Regions from separate parts of the Rossellomorea sp. LjRoot5 genome, predicted to be linked through region 2. Evidence: predicted binding sites of a transcription regulator. Region 2 holds the regulator's gene; the other holds the start of a gene.
What was found. Region 2 encodes LexA, which represses DNA repair genes until DNA is damaged. Its sites were predicted from a motif close to CGAACATATGTTCG; they were not measured.

Region 1: uvrB (excinuclease ABC subunit UvrB) is a predicted target of LexA. The motif match lies at 5,938-5,951, and genes of this name have one in related genera.

The regions. Positions count from the first base shown of each region.
Region 1 is NZ_CAXUQN020000001.1:570,834-581,101, forward strand. Features, by position in the region: gene serC (3-phosphoserine/phosphohydroxythreonine transaminase) at 1-1,079, shown strand, start outside; gene ACSQ2E_RS02795 (phosphoglycerate dehydrogenase) at 1,082-2,257, shown strand; gene ACSQ2E_RS02800 (HD domain-containing protein) at 2,473-3,114, shown strand; gene ACSQ2E_RS02805 (CsbA family protein) at 3,187-3,417, shown strand; gene ACSQ2E_RS02810 (N-acetylmuramoyl-L-alanine amidase) at 3,463-5,475, opposite strand; gene uvrB (excinuclease ABC subunit UvrB) at 6,074-8,056, shown strand; gene uvrA (excinuclease ABC subunit UvrA) at 8,064-10,268, shown strand, end outside.
Region 2 is NZ_CAXUQN020000001.1:2,510,604-2,520,871, reverse strand. Features, by position in the region: gene ACSQ2E_RS13005 (trimeric intracellular cation channel family protein) at 7-615, opposite strand; gene hflX (GTPase HflX) at 819-2,072, shown strand; gene ACSQ2E_RS12995 (aminotransferase class I/II-fold pyridoxal phosphate-dependent enzyme) at 2,090-3,358, shown strand; gene ACSQ2E_RS12990 (MerR family transcriptional regulator) at 3,507-3,923, shown strand; gene glnA (type I glutamate--ammonia ligase) at 3,961-5,295, shown strand; gene lexA (transcriptional repressor LexA) at 5,511-6,131, opposite strand; gene yneA (cell division suppressor protein YneA) at 6,285-6,611, shown strand; gene ACSQ2E_RS12970 (YneB family resolvase-like protein) at 6,623-7,273, shown strand; gene ACSQ2E_RS12965 (DUF896 domain-containing protein) at 7,378-7,611, shown strand; gene tkt (transketolase) at 7,799-9,802, shown strand; gene sirA (sporulation inhibitor of replication protein SirA) at 10,057-10,268, shown strand, end outside.

The sequences.
Region 1 (10,268 bases), 1.9 Mb from region 2:
TGAAGCGTGTGTATAACTTTTCTGCTGGTCCTGCTGTGTTGCCTGAGCCTGTGTTGAAGAAGGTTCAAGATGAGTTATTGAATTATCGGGAGACGGGTATGTCTGTGATGGAATTGAGTCATCGGTCAGCCCCTTTCCAAAATATAATAGAGGAAGCACAAAGCTTATTGGGTGAACTGCTTTCGATTCCCGATGATTATAGAGTGATCTTCCTGCAGGGGGGAGCTTCCCTTCAATTCTCCATGATCCCCCTTAATCTCCTGGGTGAGGGGCAGGAGGCAGACTATATTCTGACGGGCAGCTGGTCAAAAAAAGCAATTAAAGAAGCGGAGAAGTCAGGGAAGGTCCGTAGGTTGTTACCCGATGGGAAGTTTGAGATCCCTGCCTATAGACCAGAAGATTTTTCACCGGACTCAAGCTATGTACATATCACATCCAATAATACAATCGAGGGAACCCGGTTCCATGAGTATCCCGATACGGGAGGGATACCTCTCGTCGCCGACATGTCTTCTCACATCCTTTCTGAGAAAATAGACGTTTCCTCTTTCGGGCTCATTTATGCCGGTGCCCAGAAAAACCTGGGCCCATCCGGGGTGACCGTGGCCATTATTCACGACAGTCTGATCGGAAAGGCACCGGAAAGCTGTCCGACCATGCTGAACTACGAAACGTATGTGAAGCATGATTCCCTTTTCAATACGCCACCGACCTTTTCCATTTATGTTCTGAAACTTGTATTGGAATGGGTGAAGGAGAACGGCGGGGTGGATGGGATGCAGGTCCGTAATGAGAGAAAAGCCGCTCTTCTTTACGACTGTATTGATGAATCATCGTTATTTCACAACCCCGTACCGGAGAAAAATCGTTCCCTGATGAACATTCCTTTTTCGACGGGCAGTGAAGAACTGGACGCGGAGTTTTTAAAGGGAGCCAAAGCGGAAGGGTTTGAATTTTTAAAAGGTCACCGTTCCGTCGGAGGAATGAGGGCGAGTCTTTACAATGCCATGCCGCTTGAAGGAGTGGAGTCGCTGGTCGATTTCATGAAAAAATTTGAATCTGATCGAGGAGGATGTTGAGAATGATTTCAATCAATACGTACAACGCCATCAGTCAAAGCGGATTATCACTGATCGAGGACGACCTGAACTATCATCTGAATGGGAACGGGGACCCGGATGGAATCCTCGTCAGATCGAAGAACCTTCATGATTACGATTTCCCCGCATCCGTCAAGGCCATCGCCCGTGCAGGAGCCGGTGTCAATAATATCCCCATCGAACTCTGTACAGAAAAGGGGATTGTCGTCTTCAATACACCCGGTGCCAATGCCAATGCCGTCAAGGAGCTGGTTCTCGCCAATTTGATTGCTTCCTCCCGTAACCTGTATTCTGCCGTCGGCTGGACAAACTCGTTAAAAGAGTCGGAAGAAGATGTCCCTGGTGTGGTGGAAGCGAAGAAAAAGGAATTCGTAGGAAGTGAAATCAAAGGGAAGAAGCTCGGGGTCGTCGGCTTGGGGGCGATCGGTGTCCTCGTCGCCAACGATGCTCTTGCCCTCGGGATGGATGTAGTGGCGTATGATCCGTTTATCTCCGTCGACGCTGCATGGCGTTTATCGCAGGATGTGAAGCGCGCTCATCACATAGAAGAAGTGTGGGCAGAATGTGATTTTGTCACGTTGCACATCCCTTTGACGGACAAAACGGCAAGCTTTGTAAGCGAAGAGGCCTTCCGGAAAATGAAAAAAGGAATGACGATCCTGAACTTTTCAAGGGGTGAGCTGGTGGAAGAGGATGCCATGGCCGGGGCGCTGGAATCAGGAGTCGTCCGGAAATACGTGACGGACTTTCCGAATAAAAAGGTCCTCGCCATGAAAAATGTCGTACCTGTTCCGCATCTCGGTGCATCTACCGTCGAATCGGAAGAAAACTGTGCCATCATGGCCACCAAGCAGCTGAAAACCTATCTTGAAACAGGGAATATCAAGCATGCCGTCAACCTCCCGGACGTCGAGCTTCCGTACAGCGGGAAGATGAGAGTGACGGTCATGCATCAGAACATCCCGAACATGGTGGGACAAATCGCTACGGTCCTCTCAGGTTATGCCGTCAACATCGCCGATATGATCAATCGCAGTAAGAATACGTGGGCATACACCATGATCGACCTTGACCAGAAATTAGCGGAGCATGAACACGCCGACGTGAAACGAAAAATGAAAAACATCACCGGCGTCGTTTCCGTACGCCTCATATAAAGTCACAAACACTCTCTCAAATGCTGAGGGGGTGTTTTTTATCACCCTTACTATCCTGAAAAAATGTGGACAAGCAATCCAGCACGTATCATTCCACCGTAAAATACCATATTAGTAAGAGAAGTAGAAAAGGATAAGCCACCAATCGTTGCATCGGCCGACTCTCCTTGATACTATTTTCATAAAGTAAAGATAATCAGTGAGAGGAGAATACCATGGGAATTCATCATTATTTTAAAAGCTTATCAGATCTTGAGACCCTTATCCGCTGTCCGGGTCGATTCAAATACCACGAGCATAATGTGGCAAGCCATTCCTTTAAAGTAACGAAAATCGCCCAGTTTCTTGGGACGGTGGAGGAACAGAACGGAAAAGAACTGGATTGGAAAGCACTCTATGAAAAAGCATTGAATCATGATTACGCAGAACTGTTCACCGGTGATATCAAAACACCCGTGAAATATGCTTCGGGCAAATTACGGGAGCTCTTCAGCCAGGTGGAGGATCAGATGGTGAATAAATTCATCACAACGGAGTTCCCCCCGCAATTCCAGGAAGTATACCGGGAACGTTTTAAAGAGGGGAAGGATGAGACCCTCGAAGGAAGGATTCTATCCGTCGCAGATAAAATCGACCTTTTATACGAGTCATTCGGTGAAATCCAAAAAGGAAATCCTGAACCGCTGTTTATTGAAATTTATCAGGAGGCACTGACGACGATCGTAAAATATAAGGACATGGAATGCGTACAATACTTCCTCGAATACATCCTTCCTGATATGCTGTCTGAAAAATTCATCCCCCATCATGAGCTGAAAGAACGGACACAGAAACTGATCCGGGAGGCTGAAGAATAAGAACCCCCTTTCCAGATAGGGGAAACTTCGGTAGAATATGTGTTATTCCCTTATTTACAAGGAGAGTTGAACGTGTCCAAAATTATTTTAGGCTTATTTTTACCGGGATTGCTTGTCGTTCTGTTCACACGGGTGACATATAATCATTATGTCGGCTTGATTCTGACCGTTGCTCTCATAGCGGCTTCGGTGTCAAAGGGATATACGGATTCATGGTTGCTCATAGTCATAGACGCGGCATCGCTCACCGCCGGATTCTGGTATAGTGACCGGATGATGAAAAAAGCGAAGAGAAGTGCATAGGCACGATAAAAAACAAGGCCATCCTTTGGGGACGGCCTTGTTTTTTTATCGCTTATGGTGGTGTTTATGTTTGGGATTCTCCACAACATCCACATCTTCAGCTCTTACGAAGGCAAGACGGTGATTCAGGTGAATCAGATAAAATTCGTCGTCTCCCCAGACGATCTTGTGGGTCGTCTCCGGATTGTACGTATAAACCGGTGCGCTGTAATAGCTTCCTTTCACTTTCTCAGTGGCGACATATTTCTGTCCCGGTGTGAGTGTATATTGAAGTACATCCATTCCTCTTACCGGAATGCCTTCAGGAAATGCTTCTGCTTCGGGATAAGCCAAACCGTAAACTGGGATTTCCGTTTTCCCTTCTTTCAGGGTGATGACGATCCCTGAACCTTTTGTGGTGTTTTTTCCTTTTGGATTATAGAACCACGCTTTCTGGGCTCCATACCAGATCGCTGTCCAGTCCCCTTGGTCTTCCGCCTTATAAAATGTTTGACCTGTGACTGCTTTATTTCCCCAATTCGACGCATCTAAAGGATGGGCATTTGGCAGTGCCGCGTCTTTGATAAGAGGAGCATCAAAGCTCGGAGCGCTATACAGGTAGACGAAGTTTGCCGGTTGCTTTGGCACAGGCTCGCCCTTCGGTGTCTGAAGATCCGGCATGTTCTTGTTGAAGTTCGGATTGATCTGGACTACGTCTTTTTGCTTCTTCCCTGACTCAAGGGGTGCCCCCAAAATCTTCATATAATGAGCCCAATCCCAGAATGGGCCCGGATCCCAGTGCATAGTGGACTGTCTGGCTGCGGATGTACCCGGCACTTCATCATGGGCGATGATATGATCGCGGTCCAACGGGATATTGTACTCCCTTGATAGATGCTTTACTAAACGTGCGGAGGCATGGTACAGCTGCTCGTTGTACCAGTCTGCCCCTTCAATGGCGATTCCTTCATGTTCGATTCCGATACTTTTGGAATTGAAATACCAGTTGCCCGCATGCCAGGCTACATCTTTATTATCGATCATTTGAGTGATATCGCCATCTGAAGCGCGGATCACGTAGTGGGCGGAAGCCTGGGTCGTTTCCCGCTGAAAAACGGTTTTGGTTAGATCATAGCTGATTTCCGTATCGTGGAGGACGATGTACTTGATTTCCTGGTTATCATGTGGACGATTGGCTTTGTCGTAGTTGCCGTAAGACCACTCATAGAATGTTCCGTCATGATTGATTTTCTTGTATGCTGCAGGGACGAAATGGCAGGCAAGGCCTTTCGGACAGTCGGCTTTGTTTTCTCCGTCGTCTGTTTTTAAATGCAAAGGGTTGATGGTTTCTTTATCAGGAGTGATTGGTTTAGGAGCGAGATGGATGGAAGAGCCATCTTCTGTCTGTTTCGCCGCTCCTTCGTTGATCGTTTCATATACTCGATCGGCAAAATCCCTTGCTCCTGTCTCATCAGAAGAACCACTGTATTTGGCAACGGCCCCGTACCAATCGTCAAGACCCGTCGGAGTTTTACCGATTGTCTGATCCGCATACTTTGCAAGTAGTGCCGCAGCTCCACGGATGTTTTGCTTTTTATCTTTTTTCAGGTTTTCTGGTGGAAGGGAAAGCAGGTCCGCGGCCTCAGTTAATGTGTGAAGGGTCGGATCTGAGAGAGTCAGCTCGGTTACCTTACCAGTTGTCACCCCCTGCATGGGAGCGTCTTCCTTCCCTGAAAGAAACATATGTAACGGTTTGTCCGAGGTGCGAGGATCTTCCAAATTATCCACACTGACTTCAGTCAGATGCATCAATCCGTAGCCCCCCGAAGCGCTTGGCTTGCCATCGTGATGCTCCCATAAGGACATGTTATAACTCACTGAAAGGAGTATTTCGACGGGTACGCCAAATTCTTGAGCGGCTTGTCGGAATGCTTCCTGCAATTCGGATGAATCCACCGTGGCAGCACGTGCAATTCCTTGAGAAGAAAGTGAAGGGGACAAGGGTGTCACGGCGGCCCCCAATAAGAACCCCGTTAAACTAAGACTACCTGCGACTTGCAACCATTTCGATTTTTTCATACATTCCTCCTGTTTCGATGTATTTTAGTAGAATCTATAAAGAAGCTTATAGAAAAATAGACTGAATAGTCAATCAATTATTGGATATATGCCTAGATGAATATTCTTGGAAGAGGGATTGAGGGCACAAATGGTTGAATTGTGGATAAAGGAGGAATTATGTGAATAACATAGCATTTCAAATGGTTATTCACAGTATGAAATCGAATACACGGTAATTGTTCACAAGAAATTTGACGAATTGTGAATAAGTTTAAGGATTTTCCACAAAGGACATCGACTTATGCACATAGTTATACACAGGATGTGCATAGAAATGATCGAATACTGTCGAAAGAAGATGGTCAATCCTCTTTTCTTTGTCGAATGTATAATCCTTTCTTTCCTCTTTCTCAAACCGAAAAGTTATCCACAATGTTAAAAGGACTGATTTTGAAGGTCCGTCCCTGAAAAAAGAATAAACGAACTTTTGTTCGCTTATTGTTGGTTAATAGGGAAGGAAATGTGGTAGAATGGGTATAAATGAGTGTGCAGTGTTTAAGATGGGTATAAGTAGGTAAATACAAGGTAGCAGTCCTTTATTATAGGAGGTTTCACGGTGAAAGATCAATTCGAGCTCAAATCTAAATATAAACCAGAGGGTGACCAGCCCCTTGCCATAGAGAAGCTGGTACAGGGTATAAATGAAGGGAAACGACATCAAACATTACTTGGGGCAACAGGGACAGGAAAGACCTTCACCGTCTCCAATGTAATCAAGCAGGTTGAAAAGCCGACTCTCATCATCGCCCATAATAAAACGTTGGCGGGACAACTCTATAGTGAGTTTAAAGAGTATTTCCCTGATAACGCCGTTGAATATTTTGTAAGTTACTATGATTATTATCAGCCGGAAGCATATGTCCCTCAAACCGATACCTTCATTGAAAAGGATGCCAGCATCAATGATGAAATCGATAAACTGAGACACTCTGCCACATCTTCCCTTTTTGAACGGAAAGATGTCATCATCATTGCCAGTGTGTCCTGTATTTACGGTTTAGGTAATCCGGAAGAGTATCGTGAGCTCGTGCTTTCCCTCAGAACAGGGATGGAAATCGAACGGAATCAATTGCTTCGTAAGCTCGTGGATATCCAATATGAACGAAATGATATCGACTTTCAGCGCGGGACTTTCCGTGTGCGCGGAGACGTGGTGGAAATTTTCCCTGCTTCCCGTGATGAACACTGTATGCGTGTAGAATTTTTCGGGGATGAAATAGACCGGATCCGTGAAGTGGATGCCCTCACCGGCGAAATCATAGGCGATCGTAATCATATGAGATTATTCCCGGCATCCCACTTCGTAACCCGCCAGGAAAAATTGGAGGTCGCAGTCAAGAATATTGAAAAAGAGCTTGAAGAGCAGCTGACCATCATGAAGGAAGAGAATAAATTGCTTGAGGCCCAGCGTTTAGAGCAAAGGACCCGCTATGATCTGGAAATGATGAGGGAAATGGGCTTTTGCTCGGGAATTGAAAACTACTCACGACACCTTACGCTCAGACCGGCAGGATCGACTCCCTATACTCTCCTGGACTATTTTCCAGATGACTTTCTGATTGTGGTCGATGAGTCTCACGTTACGTTGCCTCAAATCCGGGGGATGTTCAATGGGGACCAGGCACGTAAAAAAGTGCTTGTGGACCATGGATTCCGTCTGCCTTCAGCCATGGACAATCGTCCCTTGCGCTTTGAAGAGTTCGAGAAGAAAACCAAGCAGCTTCTCTATGTTTCCGCAACTCCCGGACCATATGAGTTGGAACATAGTCCTGAGATGGTCGAGCAGATCATCCGGCCGACGGGACTTCTTGACCCTATCATCGAGGTGCGTCCGATCGAAGGCCAGATAGACGATCTATTAGGTGAGATCAATGAACGGATCGAGAAAAACGAACGGGTTCTCGTTACGACGCTAACGAAGAAAATGTCAGAGGATCTCTCTGCCTATTTAAAGGAAATCGGAATCAAAGTCCAATACCTCCATTCTGAAATCAAGACGTTGGAGCGTATCGAAATCATCAGGGATCTTCGTTTGGGAAAATACGACGTTTTAGTAGGAATCAACTTACTCCGTGAAGGTCTGGACATACCTGAAGTGTCGCTTGTCACCATATTGGATGCTGATAAAGAAGGCTTCCTGCGTTCTGAGCGGTCCCTGATCCAGACGATCGGCCGTGCAGCCCGTAATAGTAACGGAAGAGTCATCATGTATGCAGACAAAATCACCGACTCCATGCAAAAAGCGTTGGATGAAACCGAACGTCGCCGGACGACCCAACAGGAATACAACAAAAAACACGGCGTGACCCCGACGACCATACAAAAAGAAATCAGGGATGTCATCAAGGCGACTCATGCCGCTGAAGAAGCAGGGGTTTATGAAGGAGAACAGACAAAGGTTTCGAATATGTCTAAACCGGAGCGACAAAAACTTATTGCTAGCCTGGAAGTGGAAATGAAGGAAGCCGCCAAGGCACTGGACTTCGAACGTGCCGCGCAGCTTCGTGATACCATTCTTGAGCTCAAGGCGGAAGGATGAACGAGTTATGGCGCAGGATCAAATAATCGTACAAGGAGCTAGGGCTCATAATTTAAAAAATATAGATATCAATATCCCACGGGATAAACTGGTCGTTTTAACCGGACTATCGGGTTCGGGGAAATCTTCCCTTGCCTTTGATACCATTTATGCAGAGGGACAGAGACGATATGTTGAATCCCTTTCTGCCTATGCCCGTCAATTTCTCGGTCAGATGGATAAGCCCGATGTCGACGCCATCGAAGGGTTATCACCGGCGATTTCCATCGATCAAAAAACGACGAGCCGCAATCCCCGTTCAACAGTTGGAACCGTAACGGAGATTTATGATTATCTTCGTCTGCTGTTTGCGAGGGTCGGAAAACCGATCTGTCCGAATCACGGGATTGAAATCACTTCCCAGACGATTGAACAGATGGTGGACAGGGTCCTTGAGTATCCAGAGAGAACGAAACTGCAAGTACTTGCACCCGTTGTTTCAGGCCGGAAGGGCACCCATGCAAAGACACTGGAAGACATCAAGAAGCAGGGGTTCGTACGGGTTCGTATCAATGGTGAGGTACAGGATCTTGGGGAAGAGATCTCATTGGAGAAAAATAAAAAGCACTCCATCGAAGTGATCATCGATCGGATCGTAGTGAAGGAAGGAGTGGCAGCACGCCTCTCCGATTCCCTTGAAACGGCACTGAGACTGGCGGATGGTCAGGTAATCATCGATGTCATCGGGAAAGATGAGCTGTTATTCAGTGAACATCATGCCTGTCCATACTGTGGATTTTCCATCACTGAACTTGAACCAAGGATGTTTTCCTTCAACAGTCCGTTCGGGGCATGCCCAAGTTGTGACGGACTGGGAACCAAGCTTGAGGTGGATAAAGAACTCGTCATCCCAAATTGGGACCGTACCCTCGATGAGCATGCGATCGCTCCTTGGGAACCGACAAGTTCTCAATATTATCCATCCCTGCTGAAAGCGGTCTGTGACCATTATGAGATTCCCATGGATATCCCCGTAAAGGACATCCCGAAACATCAAATGGATAAGATCCTTTACGGATCGGGTAAGGATGAAATCTATTTCCGTTACGAGAACGATTTCGGCCAGGTCCGGGAAAACTATCTTCGCTTTGAAGGGGTCATCCCAAATGTGGAACGCCGCTACCGTGAAACAAGCTCGGATTATATCAGGGAGCAGATGGAAAAGTACATGGCGCAGCAGGACTGTCCTGCCTGCAACGGCCATCGCTTAAAAGAAGAGAGCCTCGCTGTGAAAGTGGATTCCCTTCATATTGGCGAAGTAACGGCTTTTTCGATTGAAGAAGCGGAGCAGTTCTTCCATAAGCTTGAGCTATCTGAAAAAGATATGAAGATCGCCAACCTTATCCTGAGGGAAATCCGTGAACGCCTTGGATTCCTTGTCAATGTAGGTCTTGAATATCTGACTCTCAGCCGGGCGGCAGGGACGTTATCAGGCGGGGAGGCACAGCGGATTCGTCTGGCCACTCAAATCGGTTCACGTCTGACGGGTGTTCTCTACATTCTCGATGAACCGTCCATCGGATTGCATCAGCGGGATAATGATCGTCTGATCGATACGTTAAAGAATATGCGTGAAATCGGAAATACGTTGATCGTTGTAGAGCACGATGAAGACACCATGATGGCTGCGGATCATCTGATTGATATCGGCCCTGGAGCGGGGGTTCATGGTGGAGAAGTCATTTCAGCAGGAACACCACAGGAAGTAATGGATGATCCTCACTCATTGACCGGTCAGTATTTATCAGGGAAGAAATTCATCCCTCTTCCACAGGAAAGACGTAAGCCCGACGGCCGTTACCTGGAGATTGTGGGTGCGAAGGAAAATAATTTGAGCAACGTCAAAGTCAAGCTACCTTTAGGGATCTTTTCAGCTGTGACCGGGGTATCAGGATCAGGGAAGAGTACGCTGATCAATGAAATCCTTCACAAGTCACTGGCTCAAAAGCTTCATAATGCGAAATCAAAGCCTGGTGAGCATAAAGAAGTGAAGGGCATAGAGCATCTTGATAAAGTCATTGATATCGATCAATCACCGATCGGCCGTACGCCGAGGTCCAATCCGGCTACGTACACCGGTGTGTTCGACGATATCCGAGATGTATTTGCCACCACTAACGAAGCAAAAGTCCGTGGTTATAAAAAAGGTCGCTTCAGCTTTAACGTCAAGGGT
Region 2 (10,268 bases):
TTATCATTAAACATGAGCCCGTAAACTTCTATTTGGTAACCTCCATTTATATAGGTAGGAGAGCACACGTAAAGCTGTCGTAATGATGAAAAGGGAGTATAGCTCTAACGCTGAATTCACTATACCAAGTCCGATCGCCGCTCCACATAAAACTGCCCATACCGCATAAATTTCCGACCGTAGGACTAAAGGTTTCCGGCCAGCCAGAAGGTCACGGATAATTCCGCCACCACTACCGGTTAAAACGGCAGCCACGATGATCGCACTGATGGGGTGGTTCATTTCAGAAGCATATAACGCCCCCTGAATCGCAAAAGCCGATAGACCGATCGCGTCAAAGAAATTCCCCCACTTCCTCCAATGTTTCAAAAGATTATTCGGGAACAGAAAGACTGCTGTAATGGAGAGAAGGGCAATCTGAAACAACATTCCCTGCTCCCATAAAGCGGAAACGGGTACACCGATCAGTAAATTCCGGATGGCGCCTCCTCCAAATGCAGTGACAATTCCTAATATATAAACACCGAGGATATCATATTCCTCTTCCATGGCAATGATAGCTCCTGAAATAGCAAAAGCAATGGTACCGATGATACTCAGTACTTCCCACGTCATACACATTCCTCCTCACCCTATTACAATATGCTACATGCCATTATGTAGAATCTTGAAGTAGTGTTATGTCATAATCAAACATACTGATTTTAACACGTATGTGCTTATTTGCAACCATTTTTCATTGCTTTTTACATAGAGTTTACGATGTGGATTTGATATGATGGGAAATAGAATGAAACGGAAAGAAAGAAGGTTGTTTTTTGAAGAATGAAAATCTAGAAAAAGTCATTCTGGTGGGATGTCAACTGCACGATGATGACCTGAGTTTTCAGTATAGTTTAACGGAACTTGCAGAGCTGACAGCAACAGCTCAAGGTCAAGTTGCTGCCACTCTTATTCAAAAACGCGACAAGATCCATCCAAGCACGTATATCGGAAAGGGTAAAGTGGAGGAACTGGTCCTGTTGGAAGAGCAGTTTGAAGCGGACATCATCATCTTTAATGATGAACTATCCCCCAGTCAGATTCGCAACTTATCAAGAGAATTAAACGGCAGGGTGATTGACCGTACACAACTGATATTGGACATTTTTGCACAGCGAGCCCGCTCAAGAGAAGGGAAATTACAAGTAGAACTTGCCCAGCTTCAGTACTTGCTGCCAAGACTCATCGGTCAGGGGGCATCCCTCTCAAGACTGGGTGGAGGGATAGGCACCAGGGGGCCCGGTGAAACGAAGCTCGAAAGTGATCGTCGACACATCCATAAAAGGATTGACGATATAAAGAAGCAATTACAAACCATAGTTGATCATAGACAAAGGTACCGGGGGAGAAGAAAGCGGAACAAAGCTTTCCAGATTGCACTCGTCGGATACACAAACGCTGGAAAATCCACGTTGTTCAATCGAATTTCAATGGCTGATTCATATGAAGAAAATCAATTATTTGCGACTTTGGATCCGATGACGAGGAAAATGCCTTTGCCCAGTGGATATTCCACGTTACTCACAGATACCGTAGGGTTCATTCAAGATTTACCGACCACGCTGGTTGCGGCATTTCGATCTACCCTTGAAGAAGTAAAAGAGGCTGACCTCCTTCTTCATGTTGTGGATAGTTCAAATCCTGACTACAGTCAACACGAAAAGACAGTGCAATTCTTATTGAAAGATCTGGAAATGGATGGGCTGCAGCAGCTAACGGTATACAACAAGCGGGATGAAATGGATCCCGATTTTGTTCCCGACAGCGAATCAGAAACCATCCTCATTAGTGCCTTGAACGAAGAGGACAGAGGGAAGCTACTTATTAAGATAGAAGAAATCGTAAAGAATCAAATGATACCTTATCATGTGTTTGTCCCTGTGAATGAAGGGAAAATTCTATCCCAATTAAAGAGTGAAACCATCTTGAGAAAATTGGAATTCCAAGAAGCAAGTCAAGTATATGAAATGACCGGATTTTACCTTGAAGATCATCCGATCGCAGGAAGCATCAAGAAATTTCAAAAGTAGAAGGGAAACAACACTAAATGTTTGAACAATTAGTAAATGGAACGGTATTACAATCACTTGTAACAAAAGTGGAAGCGGATATCAAAGACATACACAAAAAAATCGATGAACGATCTGAAAGCAACCAGTTCAACGTCTTAAGAGCGTTTCAGAAGCACCGGGTAAGCGATTCTCACTTCATCCCGTCCACAGGCTATGGCTATGACGACGCAGGAAGGGACACCCTGGAAAGCATATACGCAGATGTATTTGGCGGGGAAGCAGGGCTTGTGCGGCCTCAGATCATTTCTGGTACCCACGCCATCTCCATCGCTTTGTTCGGTATACTCCGACCGGGAGATGAACTGGTGTACATAACGGGGAAACCTTATGATACATTAGAAGAAATTGTAGGAAGCCGAGGAAAGGGTACAGGTTCACTCAAAGACTTCCATATCCACTATCAGAGCGTTGATTTAGATGAGTCAGGAAAAGTAGATTTCGTAAAGGTGGCAACGACCATTTCAACAAAGACAAAAATGGTGGGTATCCAGCGATCAAAAGGGTATGCCAACCGGCCATCCTTTACCATTGAAGAAATAAAGGAAATGATTGATTTCATTAAAGAGATTGACCCTGGAATTGTTGTATTTGTAGACAACTGCTACGGGGAATTTGTCGAAGTGCAAGAACCATGTCACGTCGGTGCGGATCTAATGGCCGGCTCCCTTATTAAAAATCCCGGGGGTGGCCTTGCGAAAACAGGTGGATATATCGTCGGAAAGAAAGAATATGTAGAAGCCTGTTCCTTCCGTATGACCTCGCCGGGGATCGGGGCGGAGGCAGGGGCGTCTCTGTACAGTCTTCAAGAAATGTATCAAGGGTTCTTTTTAGCTCCTCACGTGGTGGCGCAATCATTAAAAGGAGCGGTTTTTACTTCGGCTCTGCTGACCGAGATTGGTATGAATACGGATCCTTCACCTCATGCCAGGCGCACGGATTTAATTCAATCGGTACAATTTGATGACAGGGAAAAGATGATCGCTTTCTGTCAGGCAATCCAATCAGCCTCACCGATCAATTCTCACTTCACGCCGTATCCGAACTATATGCCGGGCTATGAGGATGATGTCATCATGGCCGCAGGAACGTTCATTCAGGGAGCGAGCATTGAATTATCGGCGGATGGACCTATAAGACCACCTTATATAGCTTATGTTCAAGGCGGGTTGACATACTCCCATGTGAAAATCGCCGTTTGCTCTGCGGTGGACAACTTAATTGAAAAAGGTTTAATCACCATATAAAAAGGATATAAAAGTAGTAATTGGATAGTCTAAAATAGACTATCCATTTCTTTTGATTACTTATGTAAGAAAAACTCACATTTGATTGACAGAACTCCTGACATTACATATAATGAATTCAAGATGGAAAACAGAAGGAGGAATCAAGATGAGCGGAAGTGAAATTCGTCGAACGATGGCATTATTTCCAATTAGTATTGTCATGCAGCTCACGGACTTAACAGCTCGTCAGATTCGATACTACGAAGAGCATCAACTGATAAACCCGGCACGGACCGAGGGGAATCGCCGGCTCTTTTCCTTGAATGACATTGATAAGTTATTAGAAGTAAAGGATCTGTTAGATCAAGGTATCAACATGGCAGGGATTAAGAAGATCTTTTCTGTATCCGGTCATAATGAAAGCAAAGTCGTATCTGACGTAAGTAATGAAAAGGAAGAAAAAGCAAGACAGGATCTATCTGACGACGAGCTGCGTAAATTACTTCGCAATGAATTGATCCATTCCGGTCGATTCAATCGATCATCTCTGCGTCAAGGAGATATGTCCCGCTTCTTTCATTAAATAAACCCTTTAATAAACTTGAGGAGGAATTACGTAAATGGCAAAGTATACTAAGGAAGATGTTGCAAGATTAGCGAATGAAGAAGGAGTTAAGTTCATTCGACTACAATTCACCGACATTTTAGGGACGATCAAGAACGTAGAAATCCCTCTAAGTCAGCTTGAAAAAGCATTAGATAACAAAATGATGTTCGATGGTTCTTCCATTGAAGGATTCGTCCGTATCGAAGAATCAGATATGTACCTCTTCCCGGATTTAGACACATGGTTAGTTTTCCCGTGGACAGCTGAAAAAGGTAAGGTAGCCCGTCTGATCTGTGATATTTACAATCCGGATGGCACTCCGTTCGAGGGAGACCCCCGTAATAACCTAAAACGCATTTTAGGTGAAATGGAGGAACTTGGGTTCACTGACTTCAATCTTGGGCCAGAGCCGGAATTCTTCCTCTTTAAATTAGATGTAAATGGCGAACCTACGTTAGAATTAAATGATAACGGTGGCTATTTTGACCTAGCCCCTACCGATTTAGGGGAGAACTGCCGTCGTGATATCGCTTTAGAACTTGAAGAGATGGGCTTTGAAATCGAAGCATCTCACCATGAAGTAGCTCCCGGACAACATGAGATCGATTTCAAATACGCCAATGCATTAAGAGCTTGTGATGATATTCAGACATTCAAACTGGTAGTAAAAACGATTGCCCGTAAACACGGTTTGCACGCTACATTCATGCCGAAACCATTATTCGGTGTAAATGGCTCAGGAATGCACTGTAATATGTCCTTGTTCAAAAATGGAGTGAACTCTTTCTTTGATGAAAAAGGTGACTTGCAACTAAGCGATACTGCCCGTCAATTCCTTGCTGGTATCATTAAGCATGCCACTGCATTTACAGCGATTACCAACCCGACTGTAAACTCATATAAGCGCTTAGTTCCAGGATACGAAGCACCTTGCTATGTTGCCTGGTCTGCGCGTAATCGTAGCCCGTTAATCCGTATCCCTGCTTCCCGTGGCCTGAGCACACGCGTTGAAGTCCGCAGTGTCGACCCAGCGGCAAATCCTTACCTTGCAATGGCTGTTTTACTTGCGGCAGGATTAGATGGAATTAAGAATAACCTACCGGCTCCTAAGCCAATTGACCGCAACATCTATGTAATGGACAAAAAAGAGCGTGAAGAAGCAGGTATCGTAGATCTTCCTGCAACATTATATGCAGCTCTTGAAACATTAAAAACAAGTGAAGTAATTGTTAAGTCCCTTGGGGAACACATATTCGAACATTTCGTGGAAGCGAAAGAAATCGAGTGGGATATGTTCCGTACACAAGTACATCCTTGGGAACGTGAACAGTACATTCAAATGTATTAATTACCAGGAACCCTCAACGATATATCTTTGAGGGTTTTTTACACAAAGTTCAGGCTGTATTCATAGGGGGGAAGAAGGGAATCAGGGAAGGAAACGATATCAAAAAAAGCCTGGGGATGGAATGTTTCGACTTCCAACCTCAGGCTTTTTTTCATTATTATGATAACCGGCTGATAATAGTTTCTGGCATGCCCTAAGCATACCGAATGCCACTATCAATGAACTTGACGATACACTCCAACCACTTTACCTAAAATGGAGACGTTCCGTAAAATGATTGGTTCCATTGTTGAGTTCTCTGGCTGCAGACGCACATAATCCTTTTCTTTAAAGAAACGTTTGACCGTTGCTTCATCTTCATCGGTCATGGCAACGACGATATCTCCGTTGTTCGCTGTCTGCTGCTGGCGAACAATGACAAAATCCCCATCCAATATGCCGGCTTCGATCATACTGTCACCCATGATTTCAAGCATGAAGACCTGCTCATCCGAAGGGGCCATCCGCTCGGGCAGAGGGAAAAATTCTTCCACATTTTCAACAGCCGTTATCGGTTGACCTGCTGTGACTTTACCGATTAAAGGGACGTTTACTACACGTTGTCGCGGTATCGTATCTTCTTCAAGGTCCAGAATTTCTATCGCTCTCGGTTTAGTCGGATCACGACGGATCAGACCTTTACTTTCAAGCCTGGCTAAATGTCCGTGTACAGTGGAACTGGAAGCAAGACCGACAGCTTCCCCGATTTCACGTACGGAAGGGGGATACCCTTTTTCTCTGACTGCAACTTTAATATATTGTAGTATGTCCTGCTGTCTCTTCGACAATTTTGTCATGTTCACGCACCTCTATTATAGATCTTATGTTCCCATTATAGCATGTCACCACTATTGATACAAACATAAGTTCGAATTTTGTTGACACCAAACGAGTGTTCGTATTACAATGAAAACACAAAACAGAACAAACGTTCGTATGGGGGTAATTTTATGTTAACACATATTTGGAATCGATTCTCTTACATTATTATATTATTTGTTTTAGTCCTTTCAGCAGCTTGCTATTTATTAATCAATATGACTGATCAACCTTCCTTCCAAAGTATCACAGTAGAGGAGAGTGATACTCTTTGGACTATTGCCAAACAGTATAATGAAGAATATTCTATGACAGTGGAAGAATTTATCGCCTGGGTTGGCGAAGAGAACGAATTGACCTCTTTTACCATCAAACCTGGTGAATCACTTGTGTTACCTATTGAAAATCCAACAATATCATCTCAATCAGATTTCGAACTGGTCATGAACAAAGAATAGAGGGATAGAAGATGAAAGCAGTCATATACTGCAGAGTAAGTACTAAGAAAAACACACAGGAAACATCATTGGAACGGCAGGAAGAAGAACTGGTTAAATTGGCGAACGAACATCATTATGAAGTAAATGCGGTCATCAGGGATCAGGCGAGCGGATTTGAATTGGACCGTCCAGGTGTTTTGGAACTTTTGGACCTGGTCAGAGATAAATCAATTGAGGCTGTGCTTATCCAGGACGAGACAAGAATCGGCAGGGGAAATGCCAAGATCGCCCTTATTCACTGTCTGTTAAAAGAGGAAGTGAAAATCATCAGTCAGACTCATAGTGGAGAATTACACTTATCCGAATCCGATTCTATGGTCATCAACATTGTCAGTATGGTGGAGGAATATCAACGTAAACTTCATAACCTTAAAATTAAGCGGGGTATGAAGCGGGCTGTGGAAAATGGCTTTCAGCCTCATAAAAATTTAAAAAACAAAGGAAATGTGGAAGGAAGGGAACGCATTGAGGTGCCGGTCGAAGAAATCGTGCGATTAAGGAAAAATGAATTAACCTTCGCTGAGATTGCAGCTACTCTTAGGGGATTTGGATACGATGTATCCAAAGCTACGGTACATAGACGCTTCAAGGAATATATGGTGTCCCTTGATCATGCATAACCCTTGTTTTATACCCTTTATTCTAGTAACATGACGGTAATGTAATACACTGCTTTTAGAATGTTTTAGAGTTTGCAAACTATGCAATAAAGGAGTTTTTATAGATGCTTTCAAAATCAAAAATGAATAGAATCAACGAACTTGCCAAAAAGTCCAAAAGTAGCGGACTAACTGAGCAGGAAGCGAAAGAACAGACCAAACTTAGAAAAGAATATCTAGAAACGTTCCGTCAATCGATGAAAGGCACAATTGAAAATACAAGAATCTTTGATCCGGAAGGAAATGAAGTAACACCTAAAAAGATCCAAGATATACAGAATAAGAAAAAAATGCATTAATCAAAAAACTTCCAGGCCAATTTTGATAGGTCCTGGAAGTTTTTTGATTCATTTTCCTCCCTCATAAGATTTGAAGGGTTTTTATTTTCAACGATCATAAAGTCATGTTATCATTCAAGATAGTTGTATAAACTATCAAAGAAGATTAATATTAATAAGGTACATTAAAAGGAAGGATGTCTGACATATGTTTGATAAAACAGATCAATTAGCAATTAATACAATTCGTACATTATCAATCGATGCGATTGAAAAAGCAGGTTCCGGGCACCCGGGAATGCCTATGGGGGCAGCTCCAATGGCGTATGCACTTTGGACAAGGTTCATGAATCATAATCCTAAAAATCCAGAATGGTTCAACCGCGACCGTTTTGTCTTATCTGCGGGACACGGTTCGATGCTGTTGTACAGCCTACTCCATCTTTCTGGTTATGATGTTTCAATGGATGATCTTAAAAATTTCCGCCAATGGGGAAGTAAGACTCCAGGACATCCGGAGTACAAGCATACCTCTGGTGTAGAAGCAACGACTGGCCCGCTGGGACAGGGGATTGCAATGGCAGTTGGTATGGCATTAGCTGAAAGACATCTGGCCACTACATATAACAAAGACCAATATAATATGGTCGATCACTTTACATACTCCATTTGTGGAGATGGGGACTTAATGGAAGGTGTTTCCTCTGAAGCTGCTTCATTGGCAGCACATCTCAAATTAGGACGCCTTGTTGTTCTTTATGATTCCAATGATATTTCACTTGACGGAGAGTTGGATAAGTCATTCTCTGAGAGTGTTAAGGGACGATTTGAATCATACGGATGGCAGTATATTCGTGTTGAGGATGGAAATGATCTTGACGAAATTTCCAAAGCGATTGAAGAAGGTCAAGGGGATACATCCCGCCCGACAATGATTGAAGTTAAGACAGTCATTGGGTACGGAGCTCCGAATAAATCAGGTAAATCTGCTGTTCATGGTGCACCTCTGGGTGAAGATGAAATGAAGCTTACGAAAGAAGCGTACAAGTGGACATTCGATCAGGATTTCCACGTGCCTGATGAGGTATATAGCCGCTTTGAGGAAAAGATCCAACAAGCTGGCTCTGAGAAAGAACAAGATTGGGCCAACCAATTCATTAAATACAAAGAGGAACACCCTGAACTAGCCACTCAATTAGAAGCGGCGATCAAAGGCGAACTCCCTCAAGGATGGGATAAGGACATCCCGGTATATGAAGAAGGAAAAGCATTGGCAAGCCGAGCTTCTTCAGGGGAAGTGTTGAATGCCATTGCTCAAAACCTCCCTTCATTCATCGGTGGTTCCGCTGACTTGGCAGGATCAAACAAAACGATGATTAAAGATGAGAAAGATTTCATGCCTGAATCTTATGAAGGCCGCAATATCTGGTTCGGAGTCCGGGAATTCGGTATGGGTGGTGCCATGAATGGTATGGCACTGCACGGAGGGCTTCATGTATTCGGTGGGACATTCTTTGTATTCAGTGACTATTTAAGACCTGCTATCCGTTTGGCGGCAATAATGGGCTTACCTGTTACGTATGTATTCACACATGATAGTATCGCTGTGGGAGAAGACGGACCTACCCATGAACCTGTTGAACAGCTTGCATCCCTGCGTGCAATGCCTAACCTGTCAGTCATTCGACCTGGTGACGGTAATGAAGTGGCTGCCGCCTGGAGATTATCGTTAGAATCTAAAGATCAGCCTACGATGCTGGTTCTATCCCGTCAGGATCTACCAACGCTTAAAGGTACGGCTGATAAAGCCTATAACGGGGTTAACAAAGGAGCATATGTTGTCTCAGCTTCGGGTAAAGAACAGCCTGATGCCCTTTTGATTGCGACTGGTTCTGAAGTGCATCTTGCGGTAGATGCGCAAAATGCACTTGAAAAAGACGGCATCAGTGTTTCAGTTGTGAGCATGCCATCTTGGGATCGTTTCGAAAAGCAATCAAAAGAATACAAAGAATCCATCCTGCCTAAGAGCGTGAAAAAACGCCTGGCTATCGAAATGGGCTCTCCGATGGGCTGGGATCGCTACGTTGGCGATGAAGGTGACATCCTGGCAATCAATGGTTATGGTGCATCTGCCCCAGGAGCGAAGGTAATGGAAGAATATGGTTTCACTTCTGAAAATGTGGTATCTAGAATCAAAGCTTTACTTCAATAATCGTGAATGGAAAAGGTCGGCTCCTTACACCCTCTAAGGAGTTGGCCTTTTTCTTTTGGGTGAACACAATAGGAGTAAGGGTGGAAGAGATTGGGTATAGAACAAGTAACGTATAAATACTTCGTTCCGTCCCTTAATATTCAGAAGAGATAGAATAGGTTCGACAAAACTAGTGCAGATTTTCAACAATTTATGACAATGACTCCCTTCTAGTTGATTTATACTATATGAAAGAAAGGTAGGAGGGAGTAAAGGTGCGAAATTATCAAATCTATTGGATTGAAGAGTTGTTTGTTCAACACTACTATGGTCGTGAAAGAATGTTCTATCAATTGTTTTCTGATTGGGAAGCGAGTACAGGTGATCTTCACGAAATCGTCTCGAAACAAGTAGATTACATTACGAAACCGATTCCATACCTTCCTACACAAAGACTCCTTCAGCACGAAATCACGAAGGTTAAAGA